DNA from 2 places in the Cryobacterium roopkundense genome. Region 1 is predicted to be linked to the other one. Evidence: riboswitches for the same ligand, from Rfam matches in the RefSeq annotation. Region 1 holds a riboswitch; the other holds the start of a gene.
The links. Region 1 has a riboswitch for thiamine pyrophosphate ahead of BJ997_RS15430 (3-oxoacyl-ACP reductase). Riboswitches for the same ligand answer to the same signal wherever they lie in the genome.

Region 1 (15,540 bases):
GCTCTGTCGACAGGTCGAAGCCGATGCCGTTCAGCCGCGGCGCGATCGCGCTCACCAGGTACCAGGCGGCAAACGTGAGAGTGAGGCTGTAGGTCGTGATCCACAGGGTGCGCCAGGCGAGCTTGGAGTCCCACGTCTCCGCGTGTTCCGGATCCCAATTGGAAAGGTCCGGCTTGAGAATGCTCGGAGCGAGTGGGGGAGAGACGGCAGACATATGCTTCCTCGGCACTAGTGAAGTCGGGCACCGGCGGCCCGCTTGATGCCATCCTGATCGGGTCGGCCTCGGCTCTCAACGCGCAAACACCGTGAAAAATGATTCAGCCTGTCGAACCGTGCGGGGTGGCGGCCAATTCAGGAAAAACGCGGCCCGGGGCATCCGCTCTCGCGGCAGGTAAGCGGATGCCCCGGATCGTGCCGAGGATCTCCTGAATTGACCACGCGGGGAGCGGCCGAGTTCTGAGCGGTGGATGGCGGACACCGGGGTGTCGGGGCCGGTTGGTACTCTGGAACTGTGAAGACACAGCTCAAACTCGGCGCCGACGTGCACGCCGTTGTGATTACCGTCAGCGACCGGTGTGCCCGCGGCGAGCGGCCCGACCTGTCGGGACCGGCTGCCGTCGACGCGCTCTCCGCCGCCGGAATTCCCTGCGGAGCGGCGCGCGTGGTGCCCGACGGCGCCGAGAGTGTGGCCGGGGCGATTGCGGCGGCCCTCGCCGATGGCGCCCGTCTCGTGATTACAAGCGGCGGCACCGGTGTGAGCGCCCGCGACCTCACCCCCGAAGGAACCGGCCCGCTGCTGCGCGTGCTGCTCCCCGGCATCGCCGAGCGCCTCCGCGCGCAGAGCGCCGCCACCATCCCCACCGCAGTGCTCTCCAGAGGTCTGGCCGGAGTGGCCGAATCGGCGGGCAACGCGGGCGCGCTCGTGGTGAACCTGCCCGGCTCCACGGGCGGCGTGCGCGACGGCGTGGCCCTCGTGGCCCCGCTCGTGCGGCATGTGCTCGACCAGCTGGACGGCGGCGACCACTGATGCCCGGCCCGCTGGGATTCGCCCTCGTGACGGATGCCCCGCTCGACGTGAACGAACACGTGGCGGCTGTGTCCACGCCCGCGTCCGGCGCCGTGGTGACGTTTATCGGCCAGGTTCGGGACCACGACCCCGACGCCGCCGGTCGGGTCACCGGCCTCGACTACAGCGCGCACCCCGACGCGGGGCGAATCATCGGCGAGATCGCGGGCAGGGTGCGGGCGCAGCATCCGCTTGTCACGCTGTGCGTGAGCCACCGTATCGGCCATCTCGACGTGGGCGACCTGGCACTCGTGGCGGCGGTGTCGAGCGCGCACCGCGCCGTGGCCTTCGCTGCCTGCGAGGCGCTCGTGGAGGCTGTGAAGGCCGAGGTTCCCATCTGGAAGAAGCAGTACGAGGCCGACGGCGCACACACGTGGGTGGGCCTGACCTAGCTCCAGATCGGGTTCCAGGTGCCGAGTGCCACCGCGGAGCCGAGTGCCCCGGACGTGATGAACACTCCGACGGCAAGCACCGCGGCGTCGAGCCGGCCGAACGTAGACTGCCTGGCCCACGTGCGCTCTCTGCCGCCGAATCCGCGGGCTTCCATGGCCACGGCGAGCTTCGTGGCCCGGCGCATGGCCTGCACAAGCAGGGCCACCCCCTGGCCGACGGATGCCCGCAGTCGCCCGAATGCGCCGGCATGCGACCCGGCACCCCGCGCCCGCCTCGCGAGCCCGAGGGTCTGCCACTCCGAAACGAGCAACCCCACGAGGCGCAGGGCTGCCAGCGCTCCGAGCACAAAGCGGTGCGGCAGTCGCAGCTTCTGCGCGAGGGCATCGGCGAGGTCGGTGGGATCGGTGCTCGCGATCAGGAAGAGGCCCGGCAACCCGATCGCGAGGCCGCGCAGCACGATCGCGGCCGCCGATTCGAGCGATCCCCCGGTGAACACGACTGGCCCCCAGACGAGCAGCACCGTGCCGACTTTCGGCGCGAGCAGGGCGGTGCCGTAGCCGCCCACGATCGCCGCGGCCAGGATGGGCCAGCCTCGGGCGAGCAGGGTGCGCAGCCGCAGGCCGGCGAGGGGCAGCAGCGCGAGTTCGCAGGCGAGGGCCACGGCAGCGGATGCCCAATCCACCGTGAGCAACAGCGCCACCGTGAGGAGCAGGGCCGCCCCGAGCGTGGACAGCGGGTTCGCTCGGGCGAGGAACGGGCGCGTGGGGGACGCCGCCTTCTTCCGCTCCGCCGGCACGACGGTCAGAGTGCGCGCTCGGTGTGCGCCCGGCGGGAGGCCAGGCTCGTCAACGCACCGGTTCGGCTCAGCGCGCGAACGGCCAGCCATGACAGCAGCCCGGCAACGAACGCCCCGGAGACGGCTCCGAGTGCGACGTACACGGCCTTCCATTCGAGGGCCCAGGCCACGTGGGAGGTGACGCTGCCGTGCACGCCCATGAACGCTCCCGACACGGCGCCGGCCAGGAGGGCGACCGGCAGTGTGAAGCGGCGATACAGGACGGCTGCGAACACCAGTTCGGCTCCGACGCCTTGCACGAGCCCGGCGATGATCACCCCGAGGCCGAAGGCCGAGCCGAGCATGGCTTCGACCACGGCGGCGAGCACCTCGCAGAAAAGTGCTGCCCCGGGCTTGCGGATCACGAGTGCGCCGATCACCCCGGCGATCAGCCAGCCTCCGCCGTACAGCCCGCCGAGCGGTGGGAAGGCGGCGGTGAGCACGGCGATTCCGGCGTACCCGGCCGACCAGGCCCAGAAGATCACGCCCACGGCGACGGAGACCACCGACGCGACGATGATGTCGACCACGCGCCACTCGCGCACCTTTCGGGTCGCGGGCGTGGGCGCCTCGGTCGACGGTGCCTCGGCGGACGGTGCTTCGGCGGTGGGTGTCACGTCGGTCATGTGTTCCTCCTGGAATACGAATGGGGGGTTGTCTGGTGGGCGGCCCACGCGCGCATACCGCCGGGGACATGGCGCACGCGGGTGTAGCCCCGTTCGAGGAGAACGGCCAACACGGCGGCCGAGCGACTTCCGGCGGTGCAGTGCAGCACGATGTCGCGGTCACGGTTGAGATCGATCGTGCCGGTGGGCTGCAAGCCGGTTCCGATCCGGGATTGGGGGACCGAGCGCGCTCCCGGGATGCGGGCCAGGTCGAATTCCTGCGGCTCGCGCACGTCGATCAGGTCGAAGTCGCACAGACCACGGCCGCGATCGTCAAGCAGAGCCACGAGCTGCTGAACGGTGAGGTCCCGCTCGGACGTGCCGCAGAAGCCGGCAGCGTCCACTAGCTCGGTCACCACGGGCGCGTGCGGGTCTTTCGTGAGGCCGATTTCCCGCCACGAGGCGTCGAGGGCGTCGAACAGCAGCACCCGGCCGAGCAGCGAGCGCCCGACGCCCGTGACGAGCTTGACGACTTCGGCCACCATCGTGCCGCCCACGACGGCGCACAGCATGCCGAACACCCCGCCCTCCGCGCACGACGGTGCCGATCCCCGCTGGGGAGCCTCGGGAAACAGGTCGCGGTAGCTCGGCCCGGACGGCCCGTGGAAGACGCTGACCTGCCCGCCGAACTGCGACAGGGCTCCCCACACGCACGGGATGCCGAGCAGGGTGGCCGTGTCGCTCACGAGGTAGCGGGTGGCGAAGGTATCGCTGCCGTCCACGACGAGGTCGTACCCGGCGCACACCTCACGGGCGTTCGCGGCGGTGAGCCTCGTGTCGTGTTCGCGCACGTCGACGAGGGGGTTCAGCCGAGCGATGGCGTCGCGGGCTGACGCGGTTTTCGGACGGGCGACATCCGCCTGCCGGTGGATCACCTGGCGCTGTAGGTTGCTCAGGTCGACCACGTCGTCGTCGACGATGCCGAGGGTGCCCACGCCGGCCGCGGCGAGGTAGAGCAGCACGGGGGAGCCGAGGCCGCCCGCGCCGATCACGAGCACCCGCGCGTTCTTCAGTCGACGCTGGCCGATCGCGCCGATTTCGGGCAGCAGAATGTGCCGCGAATAGCGCTGCTGCTCGGCGGCGGTGAGGCTCGCGCCGGGCTCGACGAGGGCGCTCACAGGTCGGCCCGGCCCTGCATGGCGGAGGAGGCGAGGGCGTGTTCCCGTTTGGGAATGCGCCCGGCCTGGCGCGCCAGCCGGCCGGCGCGCACGGCGTATTTGAAGGCCTCGGCCATGGCGAGCGGATGCTGCGCGCGGGTCACCGCGGACGCGAGCAGCACCGCGTCACAACCGAGCTCCATGGCGAGGGCGGCATCGGAGGCGGTGCCGATGCCCGCGTCCAGTACCACCGGCACCGAGGCCCGGCTCACGATCAGCTCGATGTTGTGCGGGTTGAGGATTCCGAGGCCGGTGCCGATCGGGGCGCCGAGCGGCATGACGGCGGCCGCGCCGAGCCGTTCGAGCCGGAGTGCCAGCACGGGGTCGTCGTTGGTGTAGGCGAACACCTGGAAGCCGAGGGCCACGAGTTGCTCGGTCGCGTCGAGGAGTTCCACGGCATCGGGCAGCAGGGTGTGTTCGTCGGCGATCACCTCGAGCTTGATCCAGTTCGTCTCGAGCGCCTCGCGGGCGAGCTCCGCTGTGTGCACGGCCTCGCGGGCCGTGAAGCAGCCGGCCGTGTTGGGCAGCACCCGGATGCGCTGCTCTCGCAGCAGGTCGAAGAGCGAGCCGGCCACCGACGGGCTGTAGCGGCGCATGGCCACGGTGGTCAACTCGGTGCCCGAGGCGAGCAGGGCGGCGCCGAGACCGTCGAGGCTGGGCGCACCGCCGGTTCCGATGATGAGTCTCGAGCCGAGGTGAACGCCGTCGATTACGAGGGAGTCGGTGGCCGGGTGGGTGCGTAGATCTGTGACGTTCATGTTCAGCCTCCCTGGGCGGCCGAGACGAGCTCGATCTCGTCGCCGGGGTTGAGCGCGGTGTCGGCCCAGCGGCTGCGTGGCACCACCCGGGAGTTGAGGGCCACGGCGATGCCGCGGGTGTTGGCCGGGTCGCCGGTAATTTCGGCCACCAGGTGCGTGACGGTGTCACCGGCGGCGATCGCCCGGCTGGTGCCGTTGAGGGTGACGGTGGGCGGTGATTCAGGCATGGGATACCTCCTGGGGAGCTGGTGCACGAAAGCGGTCGGGGTGAAAGCGTTTCCAGCGCGGGTCTGGCGCGCCGTCGAGCAGCTCGACGCAGATTCGCGCGGCGATCGGAGTGAGAAGCACGCCGTGCCTGAAGAATCCGGTGGCGATCAGGAGACCGGGGGCGACCCGCCCAATCAGGGGTGCGTTGTCCGGCGTGCCCGGGCGGGCCCGGGCCGTGACCTCGATGAGCTCGAGTTCCGCGACGGCGGGCACGAGCACCTGGGCGTCGTGCAAGAGCCGATGCACGCCGCCGGCCGAGACGCCCGGGCGCCCGTCTTCGCGGGAGGTGGCGCCGATCACGACGGTGTCGTCTGTGCGCGGCACCAGATACACCGGCAGCCCGCGCACGAGCCCGCGAATCGTGCAGGTGAGCAGCGGGCGCAGGTGGTCGGGTACCCGCAGCCGCAGGATATCGCCGAACACCGGGCGCAGCGGGAGCGCGACCGGCAGGCCGGCAAGGTGCAGGGCACCGAGGCCGTTCGCCACGATCACCTCGGCGGCGCGCACGACGCCTCCGCGGGAGAGGGCGACCCCGGTCGTCGGCGAACCCGCGTCGCGGGGGTCTTCGTGCAACACCTCCGTGGCACTCTGCGCAATCATGCCGGTACCGGCCGTCTCCAGGGCAGCCCGCAGCCGCTCGGCGAGCAACCGCGGGTCGACCTGGTGGTCGTTCGGCACGCTGAAGGCCGCCGAGATCGACGCGCTCAGCAGCGGTTCGGCCTCGCGGGCCGAGCGGATGGTCAACGGCAGCACGCCGAGTCCGTTCGCCTGCTGCAGCAGGCGCAGGTCGTCGAGGGCGCGACGGTCCGCGGCATCCGATGCCACGGTGAGGGTGCTGGTGGTGCGGTAGCCGGTTGCCGGGCCGAGTTCGGCAATGAAGCCGGGGTACAGGGCCGCGGAGGCCAGCGTGAGCTCGAGCAGGTCTTCCTCCTCGTAGTGCAGCTCGCTGATCGGCGCGAGCATTCCGGCGGCGGCATACGTTGCGCCGGTGGCCGGGGCCGGATCGATCACGGCCACGGTGCGGCCGGAGCGGCAGACCTGCCAGGCGATGCCGAGACCCACGATGCCCGCTCCGATCACGGCCACGTCCACGGTGACGTCCGCTGGACGGTCAGCCACGTGCCGCCCCCGCCGGCGCCAGATCCGCCCAGACTGACGGCCGCCCCGCCGGCCGCCCCGCCGGGCGCTCGAGTCCGAGGTGCGAGCGTAATGTGCGGCCGGCATACTCGCGGCGGAACACCCCGCGAGCCTGCAACACCGGCACCACGTGGTCGACGAAGTCCTCGATGCCGCCGGGCAGGGTCGGCGGCATCAGGTTGAAGCCGTCGGCGCCGCCCTGGTGCAGCCAACGGATCATCTCGTCGGCGATCTGCTCCGGCGTGCCCACCATGGTGGCGTGCCCGCCGCCCGCGGCGAGGCGACCCAGCAGCTGACGCACGCTGAGCCTCCCACCCGAGCGCCCCGGCACGGTCTCGCAGATCTGCAGGATGGTGGCATAGCGGCCCTGCGGGCCGGTGAATTCCGCGAGCGGCACGAGCTTGGGCATCGGCTGGTCGAGCTCCCAGTTCGAGCAGTCCAGCCCGACGAACTGGCCGAGCTGGCGCAGCGAATCCGCGGCGGGCAGCAGCGCGTCGAGCTCACGCTGCTTCGAGGCCGCCTCGGCCTCGGTGGAACCCACGTAGGTGACGAGCCCGGGAAGGATGGGCACGGCATCCGCTTGCCGGCCGGCACGGCGGATGCGCAGTTTCAGGTCGCGGTAGTACTCCTGCGCGCTCGGCAGGTCGGCCGCGACAGCGTAAACGGCCTCGGCGCGGCGGGCGGCGAGGGCGCGCCCGGGGTCGGAGGCGCCGGCCTGGAACAGCACGGGGTTGCCCTGCGGCGGGCGGGGCACGTTGAGTGGGCCGTCCACGCGGAAGTGCGCGCCCACGTGGTTGAGCGCGCGCACCCCGGCCGGATGGGCGAACTCGCCCGCGCGGTTGTAGCGCAGGGCGTCGTCGGCCCAGGAATCCCAGAGCGCCAGTACGACATCAACGAATTCCTCGGCGCGGGCGTAGCGCTCGGCATGGGTGGGCATCCGCTCGAGGCCGTGGTTGCGGGCCTCGGCGTGCCACATGGAGGTGACGACGTTCCAGCCCACGCGGCCGTCGGAGATGTGGTCGAGGGAGGCTAGCAGGCGGGCGGCGTGGAACGGGGTGTAGAACGTGCTCGACACTGTGGTGACGAGGCCGATGCGGGTGGTGGCGCGGCTCATCGCGGCGAGGGCGGTGATCGGCTCGAGAAACCCGGTGGGACCGTCGGCGACCGGGCCCACCGCCTGCCCATCGGCGAAGAACACAGCGTCGAAGAGGCCGCGCTCGGCGGTCTGCGCGAGGCCCTCGAAGTAGGCGATCGACCCGAGCTGCTCCACCGAGGAGAGCGGATGCCGCCACGCGGCCTTATGGTGCCCGCAGCCGGTGATGAATAGGTTGAGGTGCAGGCGGCGGGTCATCCCTTCACCAGGCCGCCGTCGACGATGAGGTTTTGCCCGGTGACAGCGCGGCTCCAGGGTGAGGCGAAGAACAGGGCCGCGTCGGCGAACTCCGCGGGCGTGGTCACTCGGCGCAGCGGGGTGCCGGCGGCGATGACGTCGAAGACGGCCTCAGGGGTGGCGGCGCTCGCATCCGTTGTGCGGAGCAGGCCGCCGCTGATCATGTTCACCGTGACGCCGTGCGGGCCGAGGTCATGGCTGAGGGTTCGGGTGAGCGACAGCAGCGCCGCCTTCGCGGCGGTGTAGTCGTGGTACGGCACGACGGGGTTCTGGAACAGGTTCGTACCCACGTTGATGATGCGGCCGAAACCGGCGGCGCGCATGCCGGGCAGGGCGGCCTGCACTGTGTTGAGGGCTGCGCGCACGGTGCCCTCAAACTGGGCGCTCAGGTGCTGCCAGCGCAGCTGCTCGGCGTTCGGGCGGGCGTCGCCGTTGAACGAGAAGTCGGCAAGGGCGTTGTTCACGACGGTCGTGACGGGGGCACCGAAGTGCGTGCCGGCCTGCTCGACCAGGGCGGCGACCTGCGCAGGGTCGCGCACGTCGGCGCGCAGGGCGATGGCACGCTCGCCGGCCTGGTCGGCGGCGTCTGAAGCCGCGCCGGCGCTGCCCAGGTAGTTGATCACCACGCGGGCCCCCTCACCGAGGAACGCCTGCACGAGGTGGGCGCCGAGCCCGCGGGCTCCGCCGGTCACGAGCACGATCTGGTCGCGGATGGGTGGGGCCTGCGCCGTGGCTCGTGCTGCGTCGAGTGTTGCTGTCGTCATCGGGTGCCTTTCAACCGGTGGCGAAGGCAGACCCGTGCGTTCGATGATTAACCGACCGCGGACATCCCTTCGCCAGTGCTAACTGGATCAGGTTCGACGGGTGTTATCTCAGCACGTGTCGGTCCAGCCGACGTGGCACCCCGTGTCACTGCTACCGACCATATTGCGTCGGCATAACTCCTGCAAATCGGCACGGCCTGGCCGGACTGCCGCGGGATTCCAAGGAGGAATTGTGGCCGGCCCAGATTCTGCAGGAGTTATGCCACGGTGAAGCGGATGCCGCGGGCCGGGCCCGGCGGGTCAGCCGCCGGCGAACGGGGGCAGCACGTCGACCGAATCCGTCGCTGTGAGCTGCACCGCATCATCCGAGGCCCTGGCACCGTTCACAAGCAGCGAGCAGAGGCCGAGAACGCGCGCGAATTCGGCGCCGTAGAGCCTCACGAGTTCGGCTCGGAGGTCGCCGATGCTGTTCGCGTCCACGGCGGCGCCGTCGGTCCCGGCGGCCTCGGCGGCGCCGGCGAAGAATCGAAGTGTGGCCATCAGTGCTTCTCGCCGGTCCAGCCGAGGGCGAGCTTCGTCGCGTCGCTGCAGGCCCGCTCCACATCCTCACGGGTGCCGCCGTTCTGTGCGGCGGCGAGGCCCACCAAGAATGTGCTCAGCGGGGCGGCCGGCCGGGCCACATTGTGGGCCACGTCGCGGGCCACGTCGAGCAGGGCAGCAATGGGGACCTCATCGGCGTCGAGCCCGAGCCGTGCGGCCAGGGCCACGAGCCACTCCTCGAGGGCTTCGGGCGGCAGGGGTGCTGGGGTGCTCATTCTGGGCTCCTCGGGCTCTCGGGTGCACCGGTCAATCGCGCAGTGCTGTCTAAAACATCCTGCCATGTGTCCACGTCACGCGCGGCGCCGGCTTCGTCGCGGATGCCACGCAGCGTGAGGCCGCCGAGAAGCTGGCGCATGCTCGCGCCCTGGACGCGCGACTCGAGGCTGTTCATCGCCTCAATCAGTGCTTCTGTTCGGTAGGCGCCGGCGAGCCATTGGGCCTGTCCGTTGGCGTCCTCGAGGTATATGCCCTGGACGGCATGTGGTAGGTCCGCCAGCGTTGCGAGCAGGCTGCGCGCGGCATCCGCTGCCCAGGGCAGGTCGCACGCCAGCACGAGCAGCCAGTCGGGCCGGTCGTTCTCAAGCGCAGTGAGGCCCGCGGCGATGCCGGCGACCGGACCACCGAACGGGGGATCCTCGAGGGCCCAGAGGGTATCGGCGGCACCCGCGGCCGGGCGGGCCTCCTCGGGGCCTACGATGACGACCCGTCGCACGAGGTCGCGGGCGTCGAGCACCCGCGAGAGCAGGGTGCGCCCGGCAACCTCGACGGCCGGTTTGACGGCGCCGCCGAGCCGGCTGCCTCGCCCGCCGGCGAGCACGATGAGGTCCACCGTCGGCGCGGCGCTCATGGTCGCGCCCCTTGTAGCGGCGCGCTACCGCCACGGCGACCGCGGGGCGCGGTAGCGGCGCGGAGGCACTCGGGGGCGGACGGCGCGAATTCGGCGTGCGACCGGCATGGCGCGGCGCTGCCGCAGCGGCGGTAGCGCACGGCCGGAGCGGCGCGCCTGCGGTGGCGCTCCGCAGATGACGGGCAGCGGATGCCGCGTCGCGGCGGGAGGGCGCGCATCCGCTAGTCGGTGGCCCGGTGCCAGTCGCCGGACTTACCGCCGGTCTTGGCGAGCAAGCGCACGTTTTCGATGGTGACGGACTTGTCGAGTCCCTTCACCATGTCGACCACCGCGAGGGCGGCCACCGAGACGGCGGTGAGTGCCTCCATTTCCACTCCGGTGCGGTCCGCCGTGCGCACCGTAGCGGTGACGCTCACCCCGTGGTCGCCCACGATCAGGTCGACGACGGCACCGTGCACGCCGATCACGTGTGCGAGGGGCAGCAGGTCCGCGGTCTTCTTGGCGCCCTGGATGCCGGCGATGCGCGCCACGGCGAGCACGTCGCCCTTCGGCGCTGTTCCGTCACGCAGCGCTGCGATCACCTTCTGGCCGCAGCGCACGAAGCCGGCGGCGGTGGCGCTGCGCACTGTCGGCGTCTTCTCGGTGACGTCGACCATGCGGGCCTGGCCGGCGGAGTCGAGGTGGGTGAAGGGCTGGGCGGCCGCGGAGGCGGTGGCGTCGGCGGCAGGGTTCATGATGTCAGCATGACAGTCACGAGGTCGCCCCCGCTAATCTGAGTCGTGTCTTCAGCCACCATGGCCAGACCGTTCGACTGGCCGAGCCCGGCCACGAGGTGCGAACCAGAGCCCCCCGCGGCAGCACGCCGAACGACGGTTCGGTCGCCGTCGTGTTCGACGATCACGGGCATGTACTGCGCGCGTCCGGCCGGGGATCGCCAGCCGTCGGTGACGGTCGCCACGACCGTGGGCCGGTGCAGGTCGGTGTGGCCCTGCATGCGGCGCAGCCCGGGGCGCACGAACACCTCGAATGACACGTAAGCGCTCACCGGATTTCCCGGCAGCGCGAAGATGACGGGCCCGAAAGGCGCGGGCATGCCGTCACCGGTCGCCTGCGGAGCGGATGCCTCGTCGTTCGACCCTGCCGCGCCGGGAAGGTCCGAGGCGGGTGTATCCGCAAGCGCGGGCAGCCGGGGAAATTCTCCCTCGTCTGCAGAGTCCTGCGGTTCCGGGCTCGGCCAACGCCCGAAGCCCTGCGGTTTGCCCGGCTGCATCTTCACCGGTCCGAAGCGCACAGTGCCGAGCGGGGCGAGTACGGCCTTCACCACGTCGTAGGCGCCCACGCTCACGCCGCCGGAGAGCACTATCGCGTCCACGGTGTCGGCAAGGGAGGCGAGCAGCTCTCGCAGGGTGCGTTCGTCGTCGGGCACCGCGCCCACCCGGATCGGAGTGCAGCCGGCTTCCGCGACCGCGGCGGCGAGCAGGTACGAGTTGGAATCGGGGATCTGCCCGCGCCGCGTCGGGTCACCGGGAGTCACGAGCTCGCTGCCGGTGGAGATCACGGCCACGCGCGGTGCGGGATGAGCGAGCAACATCGAGGTGCCGGCACTCGCCGCAGCAGCCACGCGCGTGGGCCACAACACGCAACCGGCGCGCAGCACCGTGTCGCCCGCGTGGGCGTCTTCGCCGGCACGCCGGATGTGGGCGTGCGGTGCCGGCGCCCGGGTCACGGTGACCCGTTCGGTTCCCTGGTCGGTGTCCTCGATCGGCACGATGGCATCCGCTCCATCGGGCAGCGGCGCGCCGGTCATGATGCGTGCCGTCTCGCCGGGGTCTATCCACGGGTTCTCGGCCGTGCCGGCGGCGAGGTCGGCGATCACCGGCAGCACGATGGGATTCGCAGCGCTGGCGAGCAGCAGATCGGCGCGGCGAACTGCATAGCCGTCCATGGCCGAGTTGTCGAAGGGCGGGGTGTCGGTCGCGCTCACCACGTCCTCGGCGAGCACGAGCCCGAGAGCGGCGTCGAGCGACACCACACTCGGGGCCAGTACATGACAGCCCTCCAGCACGGCCACGAGCTGTTCGGCCACACTCCGAGCGGATGCCGCCGGCGCGCAGGCATCCACTGTCGGGTTGCCCGTGGCCGGGTCTTCAGCCATTGGTCAGCGCCCGCTCGTCGGCGAACCGGCGGTCGGCAGGGTCGCCCAGCGACCGCCGAGGCCGGGAACCTCGCCTGCGGCGACGGCAGCTTCCCACGCCACGATGCCGCCGGTGAGCACCGATACATCAGTGAATCCGGCCTGGAGTAGGGCGGCGGCGGCCCGGTTCGCGCGCGTGCCGGCATGACAGTGCACCACGAGGGGCAGGTCGCGGGGGAGCGTCGCCTGGCCGTCGGCGGTCAGCAGGTCGGCGAGGGGCAGCAGGCGCGCATCCGGAATCGAGATCTCGGCGTGCTCGCTCGGCTCACGCACGTCGACAACGAGGAAGTCGTCGTGCCCGGCGGCGCGCGCGGCCATCCGGGTGACCAGGTCGTGCGTGGTGACGGCGGGCAGCCGCGCGGCCTCGGCCGCCTCTCCCGGTGTCGGCGCCGCGGCAATGCCGGTGCCCACCAGTGGAACCTCGCTAAACCGGCCGGAGAGTGCGTCGATCACGAGGATCCGACCGATCAGCGGCGTGCCTATGCCGGTCACGAGCTTGATGGTCTCGGTGGCCATGAGCGAACCGACCTGGCCGCAGAGCGCGCCGAGCACGCCGGCGTCGGCGCAATTGGGCACCTCGCCCTCGGCGGGCGGCGTGGGGAACAGATCGCGCAGGTGCACGCCGGTCACGCCGCTGCCCGCGGGCGGGGTCGCCCAGAACACCGTCAGCTGCGCGTCGAACCGCAGAACGGATGCCCACACCAGCGGAATCCCGAGCGCCGCGCAGGTGTCGTTTACGAGAAAACGTGTGGGGAAGTTGTCGGTGCCGTCGATGACCACGTCGTACCCGCCGAGCATGGTTGCGGCGTTCGCGGCCACCAGGCGCTCGCTGTGCTGGATGATCGTGGCCTCGGGCGCGATACGTGCGATCGCCTCGGCGGCGCTCGCCGCTTTGGGGCGACCGACATCCGCTGTGCCGTGCACGATTTGGCGTTGCAGGTTGCTGGGTTCCACGTCGTCGTCGTCGACGATGCCGATGGTGCCCACGCCGGCGGCCGCGAGGTACAACAGGGCCGGCGAGCCGAGCCCGCCGGCACCGAGCACGAGGATGCGGGCGTTGGCCAGCCGGCGCTGGCCGAGCTCGTTGAGCTGCGGCAGGCGGCGCTGGCGGGCGGTGCGTACGGATTCGGCGGCGCTGAGCCGATCAACGGGCTCGACGAGAGGAGGAATAGCCATGTTGTTAAGGCTAGGCGTTCGCGGCCGCGCGTGCGACCCGGGCCTGGTCGGCGCCCCAGCTCGCGCGGGTTGGTGACGGCGGCACAAGCCAGAAGACCTGTCGCAAGGCGCAGATGCGGTGATAAAGTTTAATTCATGACGCATTATCGGATCAGTGAGGCGGCCGAGCTGCTGGGCGTCAGCGACGACACGGTTCGACGGTGGGTCGAAACCGGGCGAATGGATGCCGCGGCGGACTCCGCCGGACGCCTCGCCATCGAGGGCGTCCAGCTCGCCGCCTTCGCGGTGGTGCAGGCGAGCACCCCGGCCGACCCGTCGACGGTCGGCCGCAGCGCCCGCAACCGGTTCGTCGGCATCGTCACCGGCATCACCATGGACACGGTCATGGCCCAGGTCGAGCTGCAGTGCGGCCCGCACCGCGTGGTCTCGCTCATGTCAAGCGAGGCGGTGCGCGAACTCGGCCTCGAAGTCGGCTCGCTCAGCGTCGCCGTGATCAAGGCCACCAACGTGATCGTCGAGACCCCCGGCCGCACGTCATGACAGCCCGGCGGGTACTTCCCCTGATCGCTGCCGCCTTATTGGTAGTCCTCACGGCCTGCGCCCCCGCGGCCACGACCCTCGGCCAGACGATCACGGTGTTCGCGGCTGCCTCCCTGAAGTCGTCGTTCACGCAGATCGCGACCGCCTACGAATCTGAACACCCCGGCACCACCATCACCCTGAACTTCGCGGGGTCATCCGACCTTGTCACCCAGATCACCGAGGGCGCCCCCGCCGACGTCTTCGCCTCAGCCGACAGCATCAACATGGCCAAACTCACGGACTCCGATCTCGCGGAACAGCCCATCGACTTCGCCACGAACACTCTCACCATCGCCGTGCCGCCGGCAAACCCCGCGGGCATCGAGGGCTTCGCCGACCTCGCCCGCCCCGGGGTCAAGACCGTCGTCTGCGCCCCGCAGGTACCGTGCGGCGCCGCCACCGCACAACTCGAAACCACCACCGGGGTCACCCTCACCCCGGTCAGCGAGGAATCGTCGGTCACCGATGTTCTCGGCAAGGTGAGCTCGGGAGAAGCGGATGCCGGCCTCGTCTACGTCACGGATGTGCGCTCGGCGGGCACCAGCGTTCAGGGCATACCCTTCCCCGAATCGACGGAAGCGGTGAACCGGTATCCGATCGCCGCGCTGGCGGCGTCGAGGAACCCGGCCCTGGCTAGCTCGTTCACGCAGTACGTGACCGGTTCACTCGGGCAGAAGATCCTGCAGGAGTCGGGCTTTGGCGCACCCTAAAGACCCGCGCCGTGCGGGCTCTCCCGAAGGCGCCGGAGTGAACCCTGCCGCTGGCCCCGCGCGCAATCAGGGCTCGCGCGTCACCTCGTCTCGTCGGCGCCCCGGTCTCATGGCATCCCGCCGACGGCGCAGTCACACCCGTATCGACGCGGTTCCGCGCTGGGTGCTCGGCGTCGCAGCAGTCGGTGCGCTCTTTGTGCTGCTGCCCTTGGTGGCCATGGTGAGCAGGGTCAACTGGGGGAGCTTTCTCGAGCTCGTGACGAGCGAATCATCCGTTGCCGCCCTGATGCTGAGCCTGCGAACCTCGAGCGTCGCGACGATTATCTGCGTCGTCGTCGGCGTGCCGATGGCCCTCGTCTTGGCTCGCACCAGGTTTCCCGGGCAAAGGCTGCTGCGACCGCTCGTGCTGCTTCCGCTGGTGCTCCCGCCCGTCGTGGGCGGCATCGCCCTGCTATACACCTTCGGACGCCGCGGCCTGCTCGGTGAGACCTTAGATGTGCTGGGCATCCAGATCGCCTTTTCGACCACCGCCGTCGTGCTCGCCCAGACCTTCGTGGCCCTCCCGTACCTGGTCTTGAGTCTCGAGGGCGGGCTGCGGGCTGTCGGCACCCGCTACGAAGCTGTCGCATCCACTCTCGGCGCGGCGCCCACCACGGTGCTGCGCCGGGTCACCCTACCGCTCGTGCTGCCGGCGCTGGTGTCGGGCGCCGTGCTCTCGTTTGCCCGCGCACTCGGCGAATTCGGCGCCACGCTCACCTTCGCCGGTAGCCTGCAGGGCGTCACCCGCACGCTTCCGTTGGAGATCTACCTGCAGCGCGAGACCGACCCGGATGCAGCCGTTGCCCTCTCTCTGGTGCTCGTGATCGTGGCGGTGCTCGTGGTGGGCTTCGCGCACCGCGGCGCCAACCCGGCCACCGGGTTTCTGCGCAGGGACGCCTGATGCTCAGCATCGACGCGACCATGCCCGAGCGCGGCCTCGACATCTCGTTGCGTGTCGAG
Region 2 (15,540 bases), 3.3 Mb from region 1:
CCGTCGCGCCCCGCGCCGTCGGCGCGCATACGGCGGCTCTGTGGATTGTGCCGCTTGGCGTGGCGCTGTCGGTGCTGGGAGCGCCGGTCCCGGCATCCGCCGCCACCCCCACACCTGTGCCGGTCGATACCCCGCCCGTGCAGGAAACCGTCGTCACCGGCGATGTCCTGAGCCTCACGTCGATTGGACGCCCCGCCGAGATGGGCAGCCTCACTCCCGGGCGGGTCGTGGAATGGCAGGTGGGGATTCAGCCGATGCGGGAAGTGACGGGTACGGTGCGGGTCGGCATCTCGGCAGAGGGCAACCTCGCCATGCCGGGCAAGCTGCAGCTGAGCGTTCTGTCCTGTCGCGTGCAGTGGGTCGACGGTGCCTGCGCGCGCGGGGAGAGCCTCTGGCTTCCCACGCAGGACCTCGCCGCGGCCGTCACGGCTGACGGCGCAGGCACCATACGCCCGCTGCAGACCATCCCGGCCGAAGCTGCCCGCTGGCTCCTCCTTCAGGTGACGATGCCCGCCGAATCGGGGGCCACCGGAACCGCAGAGGTGCGCATCCACGCCGAAGGCCAGGGTGAGGAGGGCCAGGACGACGAAGGCCTGGTCAGCGACGCTGGGGCCGGCACGCTTGCCCGCACAGGTTTTGCGCTCGCGCACACCCTGGTCCTTGCGCTCGCCGCAGTGGGTTCAGGGCTCGCCGCGGCCGGCCTCGCGCGGCTCGGGCGGCGGAAGGCCCGCACATGAGCGTGCGACGCGGTATCGCGGCTGGCGCGCTCGCCCTCCTGATGCTCGGCGTGGTGGGACAGACGGCGGCGTCGACGACGGCCGCGTGGAGTGACCCGTCCTATCACCAGGCGCAGTTCACAACCCTCGTGGTGTCTCCGCCCGCGATCTCAACGTGCGTGTTGACGCCGGGGCTGCTCGGCACGAGCCCGACGATCACACTCACCTGGCGACTGCCGGCCGGCACGAGCTACACGACGGCGAACGTGCGGTACTACGTGGCGCAGGGCGGTCTGCTGGGCAACCTCACCACCGTGGTCCTGGGAGCCAATCTCTCCACGACTGAGGTGAGTGCTGGTGTCTATCAGACCCAGTTCAGGTCGGGCCTGTTGGGCGGGCTTCTTGGGGGATCGTATGGCGTGTATCTGCAGACCGTCGACGGATCGGGATGGACCTCCACCCTCGCATCCGCTACCGCGTCGATGGGCCTCGCCGGGGCAAGCCCCCGCTGCGTGGTGGCGGCGGCGTAAGGGTAGTCTGAATGCGTGACACGGGGTGCCGATGCAGAAGGCCGGCTGAGAACAGACCCGTTGAACCTGATCTAGTCAGTACTAGCGAAGGGATGTCCGAGTGAATTCTCGCCTGCTGAACAACCGTGCCCACACCGTTGCCGAGCACCTCGTGGAACTGCGTCGAGCGGCCCCGCTCGTGCAGTGCATCACCAACTCGGTGGTGACAAATGTCACCGCAAACGTGCTCCTGGCCCTGGGGGCCTCTGCCGCGATGGCCGATGTTCCCGGCGAAGCGGGGGTGTTCGCCCCGATCGCCTCCGGGCTGCTCGTGAACCTCGGCACTCCCCACGCCGAGCAGCGGGTGGCCATGCTCGAGGCCGCGTGTGCGGCTACGGCGGCGGGTACGCCCTGGGTGCTGGACCCGGTGGCCATCGGACTGCTGCCGGTGCGCACCGCGCTCGCCGAAGAGCTGCTGTGGCTGCGACCCACCGTCATTCGGGGCAACCCCTCCGAGATCCTCGCGCTCGCCGGTGCGGGCGCGGGGGGCCGGGGCGTCGATTCAACCGACTCCGCCGAGGCGGCGCTGCCCGCCGCGCGCGGTCTGGCGCGCGATTTCGGCTCGATCGTGGCCGTATCGGGGCCGGTGGATGTGGTAACGGATGGCGCAACGGACATTCGGGTCAGCAACGGCACCGAGCTGCTCACGCGCGTGACCGGAGGAGGATGCGCCCTCGGCGCCGTGATCGCAGCCTTCGCCTCGCTCGGCGACGATAGGCTCGCCACGACCGTGGCGGCGTGTGCCGTGTACACGATCGCGGCCGAGCAGGCGGCTGCGGTGTCGCGTGGCCCCGGCAGTTTCTCGGTGGCGTTCCTCGACGCCCTCGCCACCGTTGGCGCCGACGATGTGCGCACCCTGGCGGCCATCGCATGACCCGGCCGTCGTCATCCGTCGATCTCTCGACCTATCTCGTGACCGACCCCGGCCTGAGCGGCGCGCGTGGCGTTCTCGGCGTGATCGAAGCCGCCGTGGCCGGGGGAGTGTCGATCGTGCAGATTCGCGACAAGACCGCGCCGACGCGTGAGCTGTACGAACTGCTACTCGCCGCCGCGCTGCTGACCGCGGGCCAGTGCGCGCTCGTGATCGACGACAGGGTCGACGTCTTTCTTGCCGCGCGAGCCGCCGGCGCCGTCGTGGACGGCGTGCACGTGGGCCAGTCCGATCTGCCGGCGACGGCCGTGCGTGCGCTGATCGGACCGGGCGCGGTGCTCGGTCTCACCGCCAACCAGCCCGCGCACATCGTGGCCGTGAGTGCCCTCCCGCCCGGAACTGTCGACTACCTCGGCATGGGAGTGATCCGCCCGACGCTCACCAAGAAGGACCATCCGCAGCCGCTCGGCGTCGACGGCTTTGCGCGGCTGGCCGCGACAACGTCGTTGCCCTGCGTGGCGATCGGCGGCGTCGCACTGGCCGACAGCGCCGCCCTCCGCGACGCGGGAGCGGCCGGGCTTGCGGTGGTGTCCGCCATCTGTGCAGCACCCGACCCCGAACGGGCGACCCGAGCATTCGTCGCGGCGTGGGCGCGAGCATGACCCGCATCCCGCGGGTCTTGAGCATTGCCGGCACCGATCCCACCGGGGGTGCCGGCATTCAGGCCGACCTCAAGAGCGTGTCGGCCAACGGCGGCTATGGCATGGCCGTGGTGACAGCCCTCGTGGCGCAGAACACCCGGGGGGTGCGATCGGTGCACCTGCCCCCGGTGTCGTTCCTCCGGGAACAGCTCGACGCCGTGAGCGACGACGTTGTCATCGACGCTGTCAAGATCGGCATGCTCTCGAACCAGGCCGTGATCGACGAGGTGAGCGGGTGGCTGCGGCGGGTGAGGCCGCCCATCGTGGTGCTGGATCCGGTGATGGTAGCCACGAGCGGCGACCGTCTTCTCGACGAACCTGCAGAGGCCGCGCTGCGAGGCCTGCTCTCGCTTGCCCACCTTGTCACGCCGAACCTGCCCGAACTCGCCGTGCTGGCCGAGCGGCCGGAGGCACCCACGTGGCCGGAGGCCCTCGCCCAGGCGCTCACCGTGTCCGCCGCCCATTCGGTGATCGTGCTGGTGAAGGGAGGCCACCTCGCCGGCGACGCGTCGCCCGACGCGCTCGTCGACGCGTCGGGTTCGCTCTCCGGCGGCCGCACTGTGATCGAGATGTCGGTCGACCGAGTGCCGACGCGGAACACACACGGCACGGGCTGCTCGCTCTCGAGCGCCATCGCCACCCAACAGGTTCTGCTCGGCGACTGGGAACAAGCGCTGACCGTGTGCAAAGCCTGGCTGACCGCGAGTCTGCGCCACGCCGACGAGCTCGAGGTGGGGCGGGGGAACGGCCCCATCAACCATTTCGCCACGCTGTGGGCGGCCGCCCGCCCGTCAGGCAGCTGAGACCAGTCGCCCACTCCGGCTAACGATGGCGGCGAGGGCCTGCCAGACGACGAAACCTTCCACCAGGATCGACAAAAGCCCGAGCGGTTCGAGCCAGTTTCCGATATCGTCCATGGCGCCCGGCATGCCGACGGTGCGGTTGATGACGAAGCCCACGATCACGGCTCCGGAGAGGGCAGCGGCAGCAATGAAATCCCGTCGGGAACCCACTACGAAGAGCCGCTCCATGAGCACGAGCGACGCGATGATGATCATGATGTACCCGACGCCCAGGTAGGGCGTCTCCGCAAGCTTGCCGGGCAGATCGAGTACATGGATGGCGGCGATCGACGCGAGTGAGATGCCCACGGCCATGCGTCGGTGGTTCAGGGTGCGGTCCGCATTCTGACTGCGGGATGACTCTGCGGTGGTGCGTTCCACGTTCGTGGTCATGATTGCCTCTCCTCGGGGAAAATCCCCAGCGAAACCATGACACGGCTCGTGCCTCCGAAACAGAGAGATGTCCCCGAACGCGCGGTCTCTTGGCAAGTTCCCAGACCACGTGCAGCTTCGTGACGGTTGTCAACGGATTCCCTCATGGTTAACCTTGGAATGTCCGTGAAAGATCGAAGCGAGGACCATCCGAGTGATCATCGAAGCGACCGGCCTGACCAAGACCTATAAATCCAAGAGCGGCCCCGTTCACGCGCTCGCCGGGCTCGACCTGTCGGTGCCCCGCGGATCGGTGAAGGCTCTGCTCGGCCCGAACGGCGCGGGCAAAACCACTGTCGTGAAGATGCTGACGACCCTGATCAGACCGGATGCTGGCACCGCCTTTCTTGACGGAATCGACGTTGCCAGGAATCCCAAGGCCGTGCGCCGCATCATCGGGGTATCCGGCCAGTATGCCGCGGTTGATGAGAACCTCACCGGCTTTGAGAACCTCGAAATGGTGGGTCGGCTGTATCACCTGGGTGGCGTCGCGGCCCGGCGTCGCGCGCACGAACTGATCGACCTCTTCGAGCTCACGGCGGCGGGGGACCGGCCGGTGAAAGGGTTTTCGGGGGGTATGCGACGGCGCATCGACCTCGCCGGAGCGCTCGTGATCAACCCCAAGGTGCTTTTTCTCGACGAGCCCACCACTGGCCTCGACCCGCGCAGCCGGATCGCCCTCTGGGACGTGATCAAAAAGCTCGTCTCCGACGGCACGACGGTGCTGCTCACCACCCAATACCTCGAGGAGGCGGACCAGCTGGCCGACGACATCGTGGTGATCGACGACGGACGAGTGATCGCGGAAGGCACCTCGGATCAGCTCAAGGCTCAGATCGGGGGACACCGACTCGTGGTGGCGCTCGTGAATGCCGGCGACGGTAACGCGGCCCGCGGCATCCTCTCTCGTCATGGCGCCGGGGAAGCGCTGGTGTCGAGCGACGGGCGCGGCATTGAGGTGGCTGTGAACGACGGGCCCGCTGCGTTACAGCACGTCTTGCGGGACCTCGGGGCGGCCGGCATCGAGCTGCACGACGCGGGCATGCGGCGTCCGACGCTCGACGACGTGTTCCTGAAGCTCACCGGGCACAAGGCCGACCTGGCGGCGGACGCCGAGCCCGATGAGCAACGGCCGGCGAAACAAAAAAAGGAGAAGGTGTCATGAGCACCCTGACACGCACCAGCCCGCAGGTGGCCAACCCAGTCACGATGAATCCGCTGTCGGAGTGGTACTCGGACGGCTGGACGGTCACCAAGCGCAACCTCGTGAAGATCAAGCGCTCGCCGGACATGCTCGTCTTCGCGGTGATCCAACCGATTATGTTCGTGCTGCTGTTCAGCCAAGTCTATGCAGGAGCCATTTCGGTGCAGGGCACCGACTACGTGCAGTTCCTGATGGCCGGCATCTTCGCGCAGACCGTGGTGTTTGGCGCCACCTTCTCCGGCGCGGCGATGGCCCTCGACCTCAAGGAGGGCATCGTCGATCGCTTTCGCAGCCTGCCGATGAGTTCCTCCGCCGTGCTGATCGGTCGCACGAACGGCGACCTCGCGCTCAACACGATCTCGATGGTCATCATGATGGCCACCGGTCTCGCCGTGGGCTGGCGGGTGAACTCCTCGCCGGCCGAATTCCTCGCTGGCGTCGGCTTGCTGCTGTTGTTCGGCTACGCGTTCAGCTGGGTGATGGCCTTGCTCGGCATGGCCGTGCGCACCCCGGAGGTCATCAACAATGCCTCGTTCCTCATCCTGTTCCCGCTGACTTTCATCTCCAATGCCTTTGTACCGAGCGAGACCCTGCCAACGCCCCTGCGCGTCTTTGCCGAGTGGAACCCCGTGTCAGCTCTGGTGCAGGCCGTGCGGCAGCTGTTCGGCAACCTGGGCACAGCTCCGGTGCCCGATATCTGGCCGATGCAAAACCCAATCCTGACGTCAGTGATCGGAATTGCCCTCATGCTCGTCATATTCGTGCCACTCTGCATTCGCAAGTTTGCTTCGATCAGTTCCCGCTAACGAAGACCAGGAGCCCGCCATGACTACGTCCCTCGGAATTGAACACGCCTTCAGTGGTTTTGCCGTGCCTGACATCGATGCCGCCCTCGAGTTCTATGGCGATATCCTCGGCCTCGATATTCGCCCGGGCGGGATGGGGCTCCTGCGGCTGCACCTTCCCGGCGGCGCCGAAATCATCATCTACCCGAAGCCCGACCATGTGCCCGCGACGTACACGATTCTGAATCTCGATGTGGCAGACATTGACGTTGCCGTCGACGAACTCATCGCCCGGGGCGTGGAGTTTCTGCGCTACGACGGTTTTCCCCAGGACGAGAAGGGCGTTTCACGCGGGGGAGACCCGCAGATCGCTTGGTTCACCGACCCGGGCGGCAACATCCTCTCGGTGCTACACAGCGCGTAGGGCAGGCGGGCGGGCGGCCGGTGAGGGCCGTCAGTTGCGGCGTTTGCCGCCCTTGGCCCGCGTCGGGCGGGTGCGACCGGGGGCGGCCTCCTGCCGTTTGCGCACGGCGGGCTTGGCCTGCGCGGCGGCGACCCGAATGGCCTTCGCGGCCGCCTTGGCCTTGTCGGTCTTCTTCGGTTTGCGGGGCGGCTTGGCTCCCGGCGCGCGTTCTTCCTCGGGCGGCGCTGCCGCTCTCGAACTTGCGCTTGAGCGGCCGCGCACGATGCCGATGAACTCTTCCACGTCGTCGGTGGTCTCCGCGGTGATCCAGGCGAGGGCGATCTGGGTCTCGGGCACGCCGTCGACCGGGCGGGAGATCACGTCTTTGCGGCCGTACAGGCGGGCGATCGAATGCGGCACGATGATGATGCCCACGCCGGCCGCGACCTGCTCCATCACGTCGTCCAGGTCGCGCATGGCGGGAAGCGGCCGGCGGGTTTCGTCGCGCACCTCGACGGCTATGTCACGCCACGCGGGCACCTCGTCCGGATGCTGGAGCAGGTGTTCGTCTGCGAGGTCTTCGAGCGCGACGGTGTCGGCATCCGCTATGGCGTGGCCCTTGGCTGCCACCACGACGGGCACCTCGCTGTAGAGTCCGATTACGCTCAGCTGTGCCTCGTCGATGGGCAGCCGCACGAGGCTGACCTCGGCGCGACCGTCGAGAAGGACGGAGACCTGCTCGCTCGTTTCGGTGCGAAATACGTTGAGGGGAACGTCTGGGCGTCGTTCGGCCCAGATGCGAGTCCACTTGGTGGGAGTCACACCGGCGACGAAGGCAATGGAAAAGCTCACCGGCATCCTTTCATGCAGCGTCGAAAGCCCCAACAGGGGTGCTCTCAGGCTATATCCTTAGACAATGAGTGCCGAAAAGAAAACCCAGACCATGAAGCCTGCCACGGCGGCCCAGAAACTCGGGATTCTGCTCGACGCGGCACCCGAAGACTTCCAGACCGCCCTGGTGACGCGCACGCAGCTGGCTGCTCTGATGGAGACGCCGCCGGAGTGGCTCGTTGAGCTGCGCGCCAACGGACCGCACCCCAAGCAGGTCGTCGCCGCCAAGCTCGGCGTGTCGATCTCCGGGCTCGCGCGCAGCGGCGCCACAGAGCCGCTCACGACGGCCGAGATCAGCGCCCTGCTGCAGCAGCCGCCGGCGTGGCTCGTGCTCGAGCGTTCCACCCAGGCCGGCGTTCGCGCCGACCAGATCGTGGTGAAGGAACGCGACGCCCAGCGCGCCGCGAAGAAGGCGCATATCGAGCGTCAGGCCGCGCAGGAGCTCGCCAAGGAAAACCGCAAGAACTAGCGTCGCCGCGTCGCCGCGTCGCCGAGGTCATGCGCCCGAAAGCTGCAGCTGCGGCTGTAATTTCAGGGGCACGAGCAGGGTTCGGGCGCACGTTCGGCCGCGCCGCAGGTCTGCCCTCGCGGTAGATCCGGCGCGACGGGCGGCATCCGCTCGCGAGACCGCCTAGTTGTACTGGGCGCGCAGGAACGCGACCACGTCGGCGAGCTCGGTCTGTGAGACGGAGTGGGCCATTCCCTCGTAGATGCGCTCTGTGAGGGTCGAATGCCCCGGAAGCCAGGCCTGTGTGCGGTCGATGGCACTTGCGACGATGATTGGATCGGCGGTTCCGCGTCCCCAGAACACCGGCAGGCGGCTCTCGGCCAGGGCGGCATCGCCGGCATTCGGCGCGCTCGGCACGAATCCCGAGAGCTGAACGGCGAACGAGAACCGATCGGGCGCCTGTCGCAGCAACTGCAGGGCCATCGCGCCACCCTGCGAGAATCCCAGCAGGCCAACGGATGTCGGCTGTTCCTCGAGTCCGTCGAGCCACTCGAGCACGGCGGCGGTGGCAGCCTCAACCGAAGCGTCATCCGGATTGCCAGGATCACTGATCGGGAACCACGCCCAGCCGCCCCCGGCCGGAAGCGGCGCGCGCAGCGCCGCGATCACGGGTTCGAGTGGCAGGTGCGGTGTGAGCGAGAACAGATCGCCCTCGTGCGAGCCGTAGCCGTGCAGGATGAGCAGCAGCGGGCGACCCACCCGGTCGGCGGCGGAGGCCGACCAGAGCACGGCAGCCGTGTCGATCGGCACGATGTTGTTGCTGTTGTCCATTGGTGCCCTTCACTTCGCGAATAGGTCAATCCTTTCATTGCATGGCAATCTTTGCGCCTGCGTGTCCCCGCGTATCCCCGCCTGCCGCCGCCCGTTTTCAGTCCGCGTGGCCAATTCGGGCTATTCGCCCGCGGATGCGGCGGTCGTCCCGAAATTCCGAGGTCGGCATCCGCTCGCCCCCTGAACTTCCTGAACGCGCCTCGCCAGAGGATCGCAAAGTGTGCTGGCCGCGCGCATCTGCGTCCGCGGTGCGCAAGAATGAACCCATGAGCGTGCGCACACCTGACCCCGATCCGGACTGGCTGCCGAAAGGCGATACCGGCGTACCGAACAGCAATCCGGCCTGGCTGAAAGACGTCGAGCTCGCGGAGATCCGCCGGCGGCTGCCCATCCTCTACATCGAAGCCGTCCCCGTGCGCGTTGACGGCCTCGGCCAGGTGGTGGAGGTCGGTGTGCTGCTGCGCGCCCGGCCCACCGGAGAAATGACGCGCACCCTCGTCTCCGGACGTGTCATGTACGGCGAGACGCTGCGCGACGCGCTGTTCCGTCATCTCGAGAAAGACCTCGGCCCGATGGCTTTCCCGCAGATGCCGGTGAGCCCGATTCCGTTCACGGTCGCGGAATATTTCCCGCTGCCCGGCATCACTGCCTTCACGGACGACCGCCAGCACGCCGTCTCGCTGGCCTACGTCGTACCCGTCACGGGAACGTGCGATCCACGTCAGGATGCGCTCGAGATCACCTGGATGACACCCGAGGAAGCAGTGTCGCCCGGAGTATCCGCCGAGATGGAAGGCGGCCGCGGGGCGCTGCTGCGCGCCGCGATGGCCTCCGTCGGGCTGCTGCGCTGACGTTCTGAAGCGGATGCGGCTCGCCAGAGGCGAGTGTCTTAGCCTGAATCCACCGATCGGGATCGAGATCTGACGGCGCGTTAAACCGAGAATGCCCATCTGATCAGGTAAATTAGGACTTGTCAAGAGTTCAGATTTACCAACCAGAGGAGCATCTCGTAGATGCAAGTTTCCCACACCAACCGCGCCGTTTCTGCATCATTCACCGACCCGAATCTCGTGTCGTCGGCGGGCTTGGTCCCGATCATGAAATTAGCCGCCCGTGCGGGGTTGGCGACCTTGGCCGATCAGTGGCTGAGCGTCCCCACCGACAAGGGCGCCAACGCCGGTCTGAAAGTCACGTCTCTGGTCGGCGGCATGGTCGCCGGCGCGGACTCCATCGACGACCTCGCCATTCTTCGTCACGGCGGCATGCGGAAAATCTTCAGCAACTGCTACGCGCCGTCAACGTTGGGGTCGTTTCTGCGCGCGTTCACGTTCGGTCACGTCCGGCAGCTCGACGCCGTCGCTTCCCGCTTCGTGCGGGGCCTGGCCGCGGAAACTCCGTTGCTCGTGCACGACACCGACGGCTACATGTTCCTCGACGTCGACGACACCATCATCGAAGTTCACGGCCACCAGAAGGAAGGCTCCGGCTACGGGTACTCCGGGGTGCGCGGCCTCAACGCGATCCTCGCGACAGTCAAGACGGACGTATCGGCGCCGATCATCATCGGCCAGCGACTCCGGCGCGGTGCCTGCGGATCACCGCGCGGCGCGGCCCGTCTGATCCGTGACGCCCTCGCCACGATCAAACGGCTCCGCGGAGCGGGAAAAGCACGCGTGCTCTTTCGTGCCGACTCAGCGTTCTACGGGCACGCCTCCATCAGCGCAGCCCTCAAAGCCGGCGCCGACGTTTCGGTCACTGCCCGGATGGACCCCGCCATCAAACGAGCGATCGGAACGATCCCCGGCGCTGCCTGGACCGCAATTGAATACACCAACGCCATCTATGACGAAGGCAGCAAAACATGGATCAGTAACGCCGAAGTCGCCGAGGTCCCGTTCACCGCGTTCACCTCGCGCAAGAAGAGCGAGCACATCACCGGGCGCTTGGCCGTGCGGCGGATCCCGGAACTGAACAAGAAAAACCTCGACCAGCCAACCCTGTTCGACACCCACCGATTCCACGCCTTTTTCACCACCAGCACCCTCGACACCGTCACCGCCGACAAAACCCACCGCGCCCACGCGGCGATCGAGCTCGTGAATTCCGACCTCAAAAGCAGCGCCCTGGCGCACCTACCCTCCGGTGTATTCACCGCCAACGCCGCCTGGCTGGTCATGGCCGTCATGGCGTTTAACCTCACCCGCGCCGCCGCGACGATCGCGGGAAACGGTCTCAGCCGATCGACCACCGCAACGATCCGCCGGAAACTTGTCAGCGTCCCCGCACGAATCTCAACCTCGGCGCGGCGCGTGACATTGCACCTGCCCGAACACTGGCCTTGGGAGAAACCCTGGACGGCCCTGTTCACAAAGAACTTCCGGCCCCAACAACCCGCCCCCACCTGACCAACCAGCCGACACCGACATCAACAGGAGCACCAGTGGAACACCCGGGCCGCGAGACCCGGACCACAACCACGCCCGAAACTCCGAAAGCTCGCCGAAACAAAATCAGGATCCGATCAGAGGTCGACCGGTGGATTCAGGCTTAGCCCAGACCGAGGGTGGCGAGGAAGAGCCGCGCGTAGCGGGGCGCGTCCACGTCGAGGGCTACCTCCACCGTCTCCCACTCTTCAGCGAGGCCGTGCACGATGTCTTCGCCCGGATGCCGGCGCAGGTCCACGAGGGTCTGGCCGCGCCCATAGCCGGAGAGCTGGATGCGCACCGGCCGCATTTCCGTGCGGAGCGCCCCGGGGTCGACGAGCGCGCACACCGCACCGGCGTCGCCGATGAGCCCCGAGTATTCGCTCGTACGGTCGGCACCGAGCACGATGCGGTTGGTCAGCAGCGAACCGACCACCCTGCCGAGTTCCGAGGAGCCCGTTGCCAGAGCGGATGCCGCGGGCTCGGCGATTCCGACCTGGTTGAACACGTCGAGGCCGTACATGAAAGTGGGAATTCCGGAGTCGAGAACGATCGCAGCGGCCTCGGGGTCGTGCCACACGTTGAATTCGGCCACGGCGGTGGCGTTGCCCACGCTCGCGGACCCGCCCATGAACACGATGCGCTCGATGTTCGAGGTGAGATCCGGGTACTGACGCAGGAGCAAAGCAAGGTTGGTCTGCGGGGCGAGCGCCACGAGCGTGACCGGGTGGGGACTGGCCTCGATGAGCGTGCGCATGAGTTCGATCGAGCTCACGTCGCGGGCGCGCCGATCGCTCGGCGGCAGGCGCAGGGTGCCGAGACCGCCCTCGCCGTGCACGTGCGAGGCCGAACGGGCGGGTTCAAGCAACGGGCGGCGTGCTCCTGCGGCCACCGGAATATCAGGGGCGCCGGCCACATCGAGGATGCGCAGCGTGTTCTCCACGACCCGCTCGAGGGAGGCGTTGCCGGCCACGCAGCTGATGCCGAGAACGTCGAGCCCTGGGTGGGCGACGGCGAACAGGATTGCGAGGGCGTCGTCGACACCCGTATCGACGTCGAGGATGACAGGGATGGCTGGCGAGGTAGGCATCCGTTCAGCCTAGTTCGCCGGCCGGGGTCGCGGCGCGCTGCTGTGGCCGCACGCCGCCGCTGTAGCGGTAGCGTGCCGCGGTTCAGGCGCTACCCGCGGCGCACAGCGCTGCTGTGGCGGCGCGCGACCGCTACGGCGGTGGCGTGCCGCGACAACGGCGCGGCACCGTGGCTGGTGGCTGGTGGCTCGCCGCGGGCCAGCGGTCGCCCTAGCGAACCAGGCGAACCTCGTGCAGCTGCTCCCCGAGCACCTCTTCAACCTTCTCGTGGCCGTCGGGTGCGTACCCGTTGCGGGCATAGAACGCGTGGGCGCGGGGGTTGTCCGCAGCCACCCACAGAATTGAGGGGCCGGGATCGACAACGGCGTCGAACATCCGCTGGCCGGCTCCGGTGCCCTGATACGCCTTCAGAAGGTACATCACGGTGAGCTCGCGGGTGCCGGCCGGCTGGTCCTCGTCGTGGGTGGGTGCGCTGCCCGCGAAGCCGATGATTTCGCCCTCGACGAGGGCGACGACCTGGCGATACTGCGCGCCCCTGGTCGTGATGCCGTGCCACATGGCGGCGAGGCGTTCGGGCCGCAGCTTCGACAGAGCCGCGGCGGTGAGCAGGTGATCGTAGGTTTCGTGCCAGCAGGCCGCGTGCACGCGACCGAGGCTGTCGGCATCCGCTTCTTCGACGGGCCGAACGACAACAGTGGTGTTCATGTAGCGACTGTACCTGCGTTTCGCACCGGCTTTCGCCGCAAGGCAGCCGCATGGCCGAGCGGCGCCGGTGGCCAATTCAGGAAAGGCCCCGGCCGGAGGCGAGACCGGGGCTTGGTTGCGCGCCCGGTGCCGGTGTCTGGCGAGACCCTCCTGAATTCGCCACGGAGGGTGGGTGAGCTCACACGCAAAACGGGCCGGCCTCGTGAGAGACCGGCCCGTCAGGCGTGATTCAAGCGGATGCCGCGGGGCTTAGCCCTGCGAGCGGCGCGGTGCGCCGCGGCCTGCTCCACCGGATGCGGCGCCGCGAACGAGGCCGCCCACCTGGAGGCTGCCGACGCGGGGTCCGCCGGAGCGACCCGCTGCCGAGCCCGAGCTGGTCGTGCGCCCGCCGGCCGCGGGACGGCTGGTGCGACGAGCGCCGCCGGCGGAGGCCGCGTCGCTGCTGTTCGAGCGTCCGCCACGAACCTCGCGGCTGCCGCTGTCGCGTGCGCCACCATCGCGTGCGCCGGAGTCGCGTCCGCCACGGCTGCCGCCGTCGCGATCGCTGCGCTGGCCGTTGCCGCCCTGTGAGCGACCGCCCTGTGAACGTCCGCCCTGTGAGCGACCGCCCTGTGACTGGCGCTGCTGCTGCGGCTGCTCGACGCGGGGGAGCGGCTTCACGTAGGCGGCCACGTCGCCGACGAGAGCGTCGACGGCCGGGGAGGCGGAGTCAACGCGCTGCGGGGTTACCTTGATTGCGGCCTTGCGCAGCAGTGCGTCGGTGTCGCGCTTCTGCTCGGGGAGCACGACGGTGACGACGTCACCGGCGCTGCCGGCGCGGGCGGTGCGGCCCGAGCGGTGCAGGTACGCCTTGTGCTCTGCGGGCGGGTCAACGTGGATGACGAGCTCGATGTCGTCTACGTGAACGCCGCGAGCCGCGACATCCGTTGCCACGAGCACCTTGACGGTGCCGGCGCTGAAGGCCGCGAGGTTGCGGTCACGGGCGACCTGCGAGAGGTTTCCGTGCAGGTCGACGGCGGGGATTCCGGAGTCGGTGAGGCTCTTGGCGAGCTTCTTGGCCTGGTGCTTGGTGCGCATGAAGAGGATGCGACGTCCGCTGCCCGAGGCCAGCTTCTGTACGAGGTCCTTCTTGGAGTCGACGCCGGAGACCTCGAACACGTGGTGGGTCATGGCGGAGACGTGGCTGTTTGCCTCGTCGACCGAGTGCATCACCGGGTCGTGCAGGAAGCGGCGGACGATCTTGTCCACGCCGTTGTCGAGCGTGGCGGAGAAGAGCATGCGCTGTCCGTTGGATGGCGTCTTGTCGAGGATGCGCGTGACGACGGGCAGGAAGCCCAGGTCGGCCATGTGGTCGGCCTCGTCGAGCACCGTGATCTCGACGGAATCGAGGTTCACGAAGCCCTGCTTCATGAGGTCTTCGAGGCGGCCGGGGCACGCTACGACGATGTCGACGCCGGATTTGAGGGCGGACACCTGACGGTTCTGCGAGACGCCACCGAAGATGGTCGTTGTGTTGAGGCCGTAGGCCTCGGCAAGGGGGGTGATCGCGTTGGTGATCTGCGTGGCGAGCTCGCGAGTCGGCGCGAGGATCAGGCCGAGCGGGCGACCCGGGCGGCGCTTGCCACCGGCAAGGGTGCCGCCGAGGCGGGACACCATGGGGATGGAAAACGCGAGGGTCTTGCCCGAGCCGGTCTTTCCGCGTCCGAGAACGTCGCGGCCCTTCAGGGTGTCGGGCAGAGTGTCAACCTGGATAGGGAATGCGCTGTCGATTCCCTGTGCGGAGAGCACGTTGACGAGGGGGGTGGGCACGCCGAGCGTGCTAAATCTAACTTCAGTCAAGAGTGGTGCCTTTCGGGCATCAGACTCCTCGCCGAACCGAGGCCGCGCATGCGGCTGCCGGAACCAGGAGGATTCACATGGCGAAGGTGCCGAAGGGCACATCCGTTCGCCGTAAGAATGTTTCATTCCGAAATCGGGCCGGCCCTGGGGCTGCCGCGATAAGAAGAGGGCGTTCTACGACGCAGCAAGCGCAACTACGCACTCGCAAGTACCTGAACCTTACCACGCCGCCGGAGTGGCGCGCGCGCCCTGTTCGGTATTGCCCCTATTCGGTACAGCTCCTATTCGGTATAGCTCCTATTCGGTATAGAGTCCGCCGTTGTAGTGCTCGCCGCTGCTGAGCTCCGCGTTGTGCAGCTCCGCGGTACGCATCTCCGCGGTGTGCACGTCGGAGTTGTAGAGCTCGCCAACGGGCACCTCCACGCCGATGGTGTTGCCCGGCTGCGCGAGCGGGCAAGCCCACATGGGGTCGTAGGCGCACGACGGGTTGTACGCAAAGTTGAAGTCGAGAATCAGCGTGTCGTCGTTCACGCCGGGGCCGAGATCGGCGCCCTTCACGGTGTCGAGCAGGTAGCGGCCACCCCCGTAGGTGCCGCCCATCCGACCCGCCAGCGCGTCTTTGACGGGGAGAAACAGCCCCCCGCCGTAGTTGCCGAGGTGCCAGACATCGAGGGAACCCAAGTAGGGCAGCCGCACCGTGCCCACGAGGTCGAAGGGCACCGTGCCATCCGTTCCGGTGTCGACGGTGATGCGCAGCGGATGCTCTGCGCGGTGCACCTCAACCTCGAAACG

Region 2: linked by a shared signal. The riboswitch ahead of thiM (hydroxyethylthiazole kinase) and the one ahead of BJ997_RS15430 (3-oxoacyl-ACP reductase) in region 1 are both predicted to bind thiamine pyrophosphate.

Annotation. Positions count from the first base shown of each region.
Region 1 is NZ_JACHBQ010000001.1:3,299,456-3,314,995, reverse strand. It holds gene BJ997_RS15480 (MFS transporter) at 1-214, opposite strand, end outside; gene BJ997_RS15475 (MogA/MoaB family molybdenum cofactor biosynthesis protein) at 512-1,027, shown strand; gene BJ997_RS15470 (molybdenum cofactor biosynthesis protein MoaE) at 1,027-1,458, shown strand; gene BJ997_RS15465 (energy-coupling factor transporter transmembrane component T family protein) at 1,455-2,264, opposite strand; gene BJ997_RS15460 (ECF transporter S component) at 2,261-2,920, opposite strand; gene moeB (molybdopterin-synthase adenylyltransferase MoeB) at 2,917-4,077, opposite strand; gene BJ997_RS15450 (thiazole synthase) at 4,074-4,874, opposite strand; gene thiS (sulfur carrier protein ThiS) at 4,877-5,101, opposite strand; gene thiO (glycine oxidase ThiO) at 5,094-6,260, opposite strand; gene BJ997_RS15435 (LLM class flavin-dependent oxidoreductase) at 6,253-7,629, opposite strand; gene BJ997_RS15430 (3-oxoacyl-ACP reductase) at 7,626-8,432, opposite strand; TPP riboswitch at 8,480-8,585, opposite strand; gene BJ997_RS15425 (MoaD/ThiS family protein) at 8,733-8,972, opposite strand; gene BJ997_RS15420 (DUF6457 domain-containing protein) at 8,972-9,247, opposite strand; gene mobA (molybdenum cofactor guanylyltransferase) at 9,244-9,879, opposite strand; gene moaC (cyclic pyranopterin monophosphate synthase MoaC) at 10,101-10,613, opposite strand; gene BJ997_RS15405 (molybdopterin molybdotransferase MoeA) at 10,610-12,034, opposite strand; gene BJ997_RS15400 (ThiF family adenylyltransferase) at 12,038-13,249, opposite strand; gene BJ997_RS15395 (TOBE domain-containing protein) at 13,385-13,789, shown strand; gene modA (molybdate ABC transporter substrate-binding protein) at 13,786-14,541, shown strand; gene BJ997_RS15385 (ABC transporter permease) at 14,651-15,481, shown strand; gene BJ997_RS15380 (sulfate/molybdate ABC transporter ATP-binding protein) at 15,481-15,540, shown strand, end outside.
Region 2 is NZ_JACHBQ010000001.1:1,815-17,354, forward strand. It holds gene BJ997_RS21115 (signal peptidase I) at 1-737, shown strand, start outside; gene BJ997_RS00020 (hypothetical protein) at 734-1,246, shown strand; TPP riboswitch at 1,258-1,356, shown strand; gene thiM (hydroxyethylthiazole kinase) at 1,347-2,159, shown strand; gene thiE (thiamine phosphate synthase) at 2,156-2,818, shown strand; gene thiD (bifunctional hydroxymethylpyrimidine kinase/phosphomethylpyrimidine kinase) at 2,815-3,660, shown strand; gene BJ997_RS00040 (twin-arginine translocation signal domain-containing protein) at 3,649-4,092, opposite strand; gene BJ997_RS00045 (daunorubicin resistance protein DrrA family ABC transporter ATP-binding protein) at 4,280-5,296, shown strand; gene BJ997_RS00050 (ABC transporter permease) at 5,293-6,141, shown strand; gene BJ997_RS00055 (VOC family protein) at 6,161-6,544, shown strand; gene BJ997_RS00060 (LysR family substrate-binding domain-containing protein) at 6,575-7,375, opposite strand; gene BJ997_RS00065 (DUF5997 family protein) at 7,440-7,883, shown strand; gene BJ997_RS00070 (alpha/beta hydrolase) at 8,046-8,693, opposite strand; gene BJ997_RS00075 (NUDIX hydrolase family protein) at 8,960-9,544, shown strand; gene BJ997_RS00080 (IS1380 family transposase) at 9,707-11,098, shown strand; gene BJ997_RS00085 (nucleoside hydrolase) at 11,241-12,206, opposite strand; gene BJ997_RS00090 (GNAT family N-acetyltransferase) at 12,415-12,909, opposite strand; gene BJ997_RS00095 (DEAD/DEAH box helicase) at 13,159-14,748, opposite strand; gene BJ997_RS00100 (DUF1684 domain-containing protein) at 15,046-15,540, opposite strand, start outside.